DNA from 3 places in the Streptomyces sp. NBC_01571 genome. Region 3 is predicted to be linked to each of the others. Evidence: riboswitches for the same ligand, from Rfam matches in the RefSeq annotation. Region 3 holds a riboswitch; each other region holds the start of a gene.
The links. Region 3 has a riboswitch for cyclic di-AMP ahead of OHB41_RS52565 (C40 family peptidase). Riboswitches for the same ligand answer to the same signal wherever they lie in the genome.

Region 1: it holds a riboswitch for cyclic di-AMP, as region 3 does, so the genes downstream of both, OHB41_RS23045 (M23 family metallopeptidase) here and OHB41_RS52565 (C40 family peptidase) in region 3, are expected to answer to the same signal.
Region 2: it holds a riboswitch for cyclic di-AMP, as region 3 does, so the genes downstream of both, OHB41_RS07635 (C40 family peptidase) here and OHB41_RS52565 (C40 family peptidase) in region 3, are expected to answer to the same signal.

The regions. Positions count from the first base shown of each region.
Region 1 is NZ_JAPEPZ010000001.1:5,129,070-5,131,324, forward strand. Features, by position in the region: gene OHB41_RS23045 (M23 family metallopeptidase) at 4-1,041, opposite strand; cyclic di-AMP (ydaO/yuaA leader) riboswitch at 1,053-1,210, opposite strand; gene OHB41_RS23050 (PP2C family protein-serine/threonine phosphatase) at 1,461-2,255, opposite strand, start outside.
Region 2 is NZ_JAPEPZ010000001.1:1,683,428-1,685,682, reverse strand. Features, by position in the region: gene OHB41_RS07640 (LysE family translocator) at 64-735, shown strand; gene OHB41_RS07635 (C40 family peptidase) at 800-1,273, opposite strand; cyclic di-AMP (ydaO/yuaA leader) riboswitch at 1,277-1,440, opposite strand; gene OHB41_RS07630 (hypothetical protein) at 1,808-2,113, opposite strand; gene OHB41_RS07625 (ATP-dependent Clp protease proteolytic subunit) at 2,121-2,255, opposite strand, start outside.
Region 3 is NZ_JAPEPZ010000001.1:1,518,571-1,520,825, reverse strand. Features, by position in the region: gene OHB41_RS06880 (hypothetical protein) at 1-664, shown strand, start outside; cyclic di-AMP (ydaO/yuaA leader) riboswitch at 824-998, shown strand; gene OHB41_RS52565 (C40 family peptidase) at 1,055-2,255, shown strand, end outside.

The sequences.
Region 1 (2,255 bases), 3.6 Mb from region 3:
GGATCAGGGGTTGATGCCCTTGCCGTGCAGCCACGCCATCGGGTCGATCGCGTCGCCGCCGCCGGGGTGGACCTCCAGGTGGAGGTGCGGCCCGGTCACGTTGCCGGTCGCGCCCACCCGTCCGATGACGTCGCCCGTGCCCACCTTCTGCCCCACGCTGACGCTGATGGACGACTGGTGGCAGAACCACAGCTCCGTGCCGTCGTCGAGGGTGAGGATCGTGCGGTAGCCGTACGCGCCGGCCCAGCCCGCCTCCGTGACGGTGCCGCTGTGGATCGCCTTGATCAGCGTGCCCGTGGGGGCGGCGAAGTCGAGGCCGGTGTGGTACCCGGAGGACCACATGGAGCCGGCGTCGCCGAAGCGGGAGGTCAGGGTGTACGAGGAGGTCGGCAGCGAGTAGCTCTTGGCGAGCTCCGCGAGGCGCGCGGCCTCGGCCTTCTGCTTGGCCTCCGCGTCCGCCTTCTTCTTCGCGGCGGCTTCCTTGGCCTTGGCCTCGTCCTGCTGCTCGGCGGCCAGCGCGACCGCCTTCTTCGCGGCGGCCGTCTCGGCGGCGGCCTGGGCCGCACTGTCGACCTGGTCCTGCTGGGACTCGGCCTGCTCCATGATGCGGGCACGCAACGCCTCCCCGGCGTCCGCGTTGCCCTGGGCGGCGTCGGCGCTGGTGAGACCGGCGCCGGTGAGCGGGGTGGAGGAGCCCTTCGGCGTGCTGGAACCGCCATCGGAAATCAGGGCCTTGGCCGACTGGGTGACCGAGGAGAGGTCGGGCAGCGAGATCGACACGGGCGGCTTGCCGGGCGCGGCGGTGGCGATGCCACCCGCACCGACGGCGGCCAGGACACCGACGCCGAGGACGGTGGAACTGCGGGCGAGCCCGCCCCCTCGCTGCTTGGAGACGCGGTGCCGGCCGCGGACGGGAGCGACGGAATCCGCGGTGGGGTTCCACTCCTCCCAGGGGCCCTCGTCGTCGCCGCGGGAGTAACCGAAAGTCTGGGTCTCGTTCGGCGCGAACGAAGTGGGCTGGGCAGGCCGGTTGGACGCCACGTGGGCGCGCTCCTTTCCTTCCTTCTCGCCTACCGGGTTAGCTGACGGGTTCGGAGCAGGAAGGTCTCCTACGCGCGTCAACCCACGGTGTCTCCACCGTGAAAGACGCTCGATTCACCCCAAGTTGGTGGTTCCCCGGTTCCCTCGCGGGATTCGGCGCGTGCGCACGGAGCCGTCTCTTGTGACGGCTGGGACGACCGCGCTGCGTTATCGAACGTTAATAGACTCCGGTACCGGATTCCAAGCCGTTCACGCTGATCATTGCGCTCTCTTGGCCAGGACTTACGGGCATGAGCGGCGGAAAACGGGCGAGTTGACCCACCCTCCCCCACGAGCCCGTCTTTGACGATGCGTCAGGCGTTGTGCGGAGGGACACCGTCCGGCTACCCCTCGTCACAACGATCAAGGAACGCCGCCGCCTACCCGGGACGCCGTACGGCGAGCAGCGCCATGTCGTCCGAGAGCGCGCCGCCCGTGTGCCGTCGGACCCCCGACGCGAGCGCGGCCAGCAGGGCGTCCAGGTCGCGGAAGGTCCGTCCCTCGAGCCGTTCGGCCGGCTCGTAGAAGTTCCCCCGGCGGTCGCGCGCCTCGGACAGCCCGTCCGTGTGGACCAGCAGTGTGGAGCCGGGCGGGAAGTCCGCCGTCTCCGTGCGGTCGGGCCAGGAGCCGAGCTCGCCCATGCCGAGCGGCAGCGCGGGGTCCGCGGCGTCGAGCGTGGCCAGCGTGCCGTCCGCGTGCAGGAGCAACGGCGGCGGATGGCCGCGGTTGACGATCCGTACCGCGTCGCCGTCGTGCGGGATCTCCGCGAGGACGGCCGTGGTGAAGCCCTCGAAGGCGTCCAGGCCCTCGCGCCGGGTGCCCTCGCGGGCCAGCGCCCGTTCCAGCCGCTGCGCGACCGCCTCCACCGTCGTCTCCTGCTCGGCCGCCTCCCGGAACGCCCCGATGACCACCGCGACGGCGGCCACCGCGCCCATGCCCTTCCCGCGGACGTCGCCCACCACCAGCCGTACGCCGTGCGGGGTGTCCTGCACCGCGTACAGGTCGCCGCCGATGGACGCACCCTCCTGGGCGGCCTCGTAGCGCGCCGCGACCTCCAGGGCACCGATCCTGGCCTCGGGCTCCGGCAGCACGGCGCGCTGTGCCGCCTCGGCGATCTGGCGGGCCCAGGCGAGCCGTTCGTCCGAGCGTCGGACGAGGACGTTGATGAGGACGGC
Region 2 (2,255 bases), 160 kb from region 3:
CTTAAGGCGGACCCAGGATATTCGGCATACCTGCTGAAGGCCTGATACAGACAGGCTGGTGCCATGGACGCACAGCTCATCGCCTTCACCGGAGTGGCCGCGGGAATGGTCGCCATGCCCGGCGCGGACTTCACCGTCGTCGTACGCAACGCCCTCGTCTCCCGCCGGGCCGGAGTGGCGTGCGCGCTCGGGGTCGCGGGCGGCCTGCTCCTGCACACGGCGCTGGCCGTCGCCGGCGTCGCCGCCGTCCTCGCGGCCGTGCCCGCGCTGTTCCGGACGCTGCAGCTCCTCGGCGGCGGCTACGTGCTGTACCTCGGTGCGCGGGCTCTGGGCGGTCTGCGACGGCGGCGCGACCGGGAGCCGGACCGGGAGCGCTCGGCGGTGTCCGGCGGGACGCCGCCCGGCGAGGCCGGGCCCGGCGTGCCGGGGGAGGGGAGCCGGCCGCTGCGGCAGGGCTTCGTCACCAACGCGCTCAACCCGAAGGCGCCGATCACGTTCCTGAGCCTGCTGCCGCAGTTCGTGCCCGCGGGCAGCCCCGCGATGCCCCGCACCCTGGTGCTGGCCCTGATCGTGGTGGCCCTCGCCCTGGTGTGGTTCCCGGCGGTCACCCTGCTGGTCGACCGGCTCGGCCGGTGGCTGCGCGGGCCGCGGGCCGCCCGCGCCGTGGAGGCGGTCACCGGGAGCGCGCTCGCGGTGCTCGGCCTGGTGCTCCTCCTGGAGCCCCTGACGGCCTGAGGGCCTCCAGGGTTCGTGCCCCCGGGGGCGGCGGCCCCGGCGCCGCCGCCCCACCCGGTCAGGTTCAGCTGATCCGGCCGTACCAGACGCTCCTCGTCCAGATCTTCTGGAGCTTCACGACCTCCCCGCTCTTCGGGGAGTGCCAGATCTTTCCCTTCCCGGCGTAGATGCCGACGTGGTACACGTTCCGGCCCGAGTGGAAGAACACGAGGTCACCGGCCTTGCGGTGCGAGGCGGAGATGTGGTGGCTCTTGTTGTACTGCCCCGCGGCCGTACGAGGCAGTTTCTTGCCCGCCTTCTTGTACGAGTACAGGGTGAGCCCGGAGCAGTCGAAGCGGCGCGGCCCGGTGGCACCGTACTTGTACGGGGCGCCCTTCTTGGATGCCGCGACCTGGAGTGCCCTCGTGGCCGGTGTGGCCGCCTCGGCGTCGGCTGCGACGCCAGGGACCACCAGGCTGCCGCCCACGGCGGCGATGGTCAGAGCCGAGGCCGTACCGGCCCGGGTCAACAGCGACGGGACACGATTCAGCGCAGTCATGCGCAACCCTTCGTCAACCGCCTGTGAAGGATGACCTGTCGGATTCGGGCTGGCGAAGTAGCCCGGCCGCGTACGCGGCTTCACCCCAAGGACCGCCCGGATCTCTCCGGCGGCCCGTCTTGCTGGGTCCTCCACTCCTGCCGATGCACATCTGTCGACCGGTCATCCGGGCGGCGGCAGGACTCGGCGTCCGCCCGGACCGCCCCGCCGGTGTGGCGGGGGCTTGTCGTCGGAAGGGATCTTCACGCATGGGTGTCGGAAAATCCGAGCGGAACCGGTGATTTGTGGGGTTACTCACCACTCACCCGTTCGGGTGGACACTCCTCTGTTCGAGGGGTTTTGGGGACGTCGGCAACGCCCTTACCAGCAACGGAACGTTTCATTCCGCCTTTTGGCTACGCGTGTTGCGCAACTTCCGGGGCCACCCGGAAGGACGCGCGTCTACGCCATTGGGGGGTACGCCGACTGGTCCGTTTGAAACCCGGGCCGGGCGCTCCGCAGATCGGCGTGAGCGTCGGCCCGGGCGTGGACGCCTCAACTGCCGGAGTCGGGCGGCAGGGTGACGCGGGCGGCCCGCCGCTCGCCGTCCAGAACTCGCAGGGCCTGCGCCAGGGTCGGCGCGTGCACCTCGCTCTCGCCCCGCTGGTGCATCAGGGCCAGGGCGTCACGCAGCGCGGTCGCCTTGCCGACGAGTGCCTGGGCGGCGCGCAGCCCGCGATAGGTGTCTCCCGGGCGGGCCGGGTTGATACGGCCGACCAGGTCGACCACGTCGAGGTAGCGGTCTATCAGCTCGGCCTCGGCGTGTGTCAGTGCGGGCAGCGGAGGCAGTTCGGGCACCATCGGCGGATCACCTCGCGTCGGGTGTGGCGTTCCCCGCACCGGGCGCGGTGCGCGAGTTCTTGCGGCTCGGGATGATCCCGTCCACCAGCCCGTACGCCAGCGCGGCCTGCGCGTCCAGAATCGTGTCCCGCTCGATGTCGGC
Region 3 (2,255 bases):
GACCGGCGGTGTCAAGGCGTCCCTGCCCCTGCCGCTGGCTCTGCTGCGTACTCCCGTGTCGCTGTACGTGCCCGCCCTCGACCTTCCGGTGTGGGCGGGCATCACTCAGCTGTTCCTCGCGTTCGCCCTCGCCGAACTCGCCCTCGGCCGGGCGCGGACCCTGGCCATCGCGTACGTCACCACGCTGGCGGGCACCCTCACCGTCCGCGTGATGATCGCGATGGGCCCGGGCTGGTGGGGCCTTGGGCTGCCCCCCGAGATCGGGCAGGTGCTGGACACCGGCCCGTCCGCCGCGGTGGTGGGCCTGTTCACCTATCTCGCGGTCGTCCGACGGGCGCCCGTGGTGTTCGCGCTCACCGGTGGCTCGATGGTGTGGGAGTCGATCGTCAAACCCAATCTGGCAGGTCGGGAGCACCTGATCGCCGTGGCCGCCGCGATCGTCCTGGGACTGCTGCACGGGAGCTGGCGAAGACCCGTGCGGGCCCTGACGGTCCTGCTCCAGTCGCGCCGAGCGGCCGATCGACCGACCGGCGGATCGGACCAGTTCGAGCCCCCGGTCCCAGCGTCCGTGGCGGAAGCGCCGGCCGTGGCGGAGTCACCGGCCCTGGCGGACCCGTCGGATCCGGCGTATCGCGCCGAGGAGCCACGGGCGCAACTGCGCTGACACGGGCGCCGCGGTGAGCGGACTCACCCGAGATCGGGAGTACGACGAAGGTCACAAATACATATCGGACACTTCGCACTTCAATCTTCACGTGAGGCACACAAGTTGGCTAAGTTGGCGACAGGCCACACGACTTCCTCCGGCGAACCTCGCCGGGTCGCTTGGCCTCCGCCTAATCCGGTGCGGCCTCCTGGCCACCGGAGCCGGGGACCCAACCGAACCCTGGGGTGAATCGGCCCAACTGCCCGACCGGGCAGAGGCCGTAGGGCATACCTTCCGGATCCGTCCGCCCGAACCCGACAGCTAACTCGGTAGGCGGAGCACGGAAGGAGTACGTCTGCCATGGCGCCGGAACGCACCCCGGGCCCTGGAGGCAGCAGCCTCCCCGGCATGCCCCGCTCCGCACCCGCGACGGTGGCCCGCTCCTCGGCGGACCTCTCGCAGAGCCCCAACTCCGCGTCGCTCGGCGGAGACGACGGTCCGAGCCGCGAAGAGGTCCAGCAGCGCATCAGCTCCCTCTACGACCGGGCCGAGACAGCCACCGGGAACTACAACGCGACCCGCGCGATGACCTCCGGTTCGCGTAAGCGCGTCAACCCGGCCCGGGACAACGGGCGCAGGGGGACCGACGCCGCCCTCGACGACGTCTCCCGGCCCTGGTTCGACGTGGGACGTGCCCAGTTGGGCCCGACCGTGCCGGCGAGGCTGCCGGCCGACAGAATGCCGAAACGCGCGGCCGAAGCGCGTCCCACGCCTCCCGTGAAGCGCCTGGAGGGCGGACCCTCCGCTCGCGCCCTGGAGACCGCGGGGCGCCCCGTGCCGGAGCTGACCGCCGGACCGGGAGCGGGCCCCGTGGCCGAGTTGACCGCCGGACCGGCGGCCGGGCCTGTGCCGGAGCTGTCCTCCGGGAGGGCCGTCGCGGCGCTGCCGGCCGGGACCGGGGCGCGACAGGAGGCCGTCATGGCCCTGCCCGCGCCGGCCGCGGAGTCCGGCCACTCCTCGTTGAAGAACCGCAAGGAGCAGAACCGGCGCAAGCTCGCACTCGCCCGGGAACTGCTGTCCCGTCACGTCGTCCAGCAGCGGAGCGCCCCGATCGCGGCGATCGAGGCGCGGCCGGCTCCGGAGGTCTGGGCCGCCCCGGAGGAACAGACCCGCCGCGAGGCCGAGGAGCAGTGGCGGCGTCGGCAGTCGGCCGGCCTGGCCATGGGCGCACCCGTGGACACGGCCGCACATGCGGGCATGGGCGCACCCGCCGGTACGGACGCGTCCCTCGGTACGGGCATGCCCCTCACCTCGGACATGACGTTCGCCCCCGGCACGGCGTTCGGCTCGGATGCTGCGTCGGCCGTGGGTATGACGTTCGCGTCGGGCACGGCGTTCGGCTCGGATGCTGCGTCGGCCGTGGGTATGACGTTCGCGTCGGACACGGCGTTCGCCTCGGACGCCGCGTCGGCCGTGGGTATGACGTTCGCGTCGGACACGGCGTTCGCCTCGGACGCCGCGTCGGCCGCGGGTATGACGTTCACCTCGGACACGGCGTTCGCCCCGGGTACGCCCTACGCTCCGGAGCTGTCCTACGCCCAGGACATGG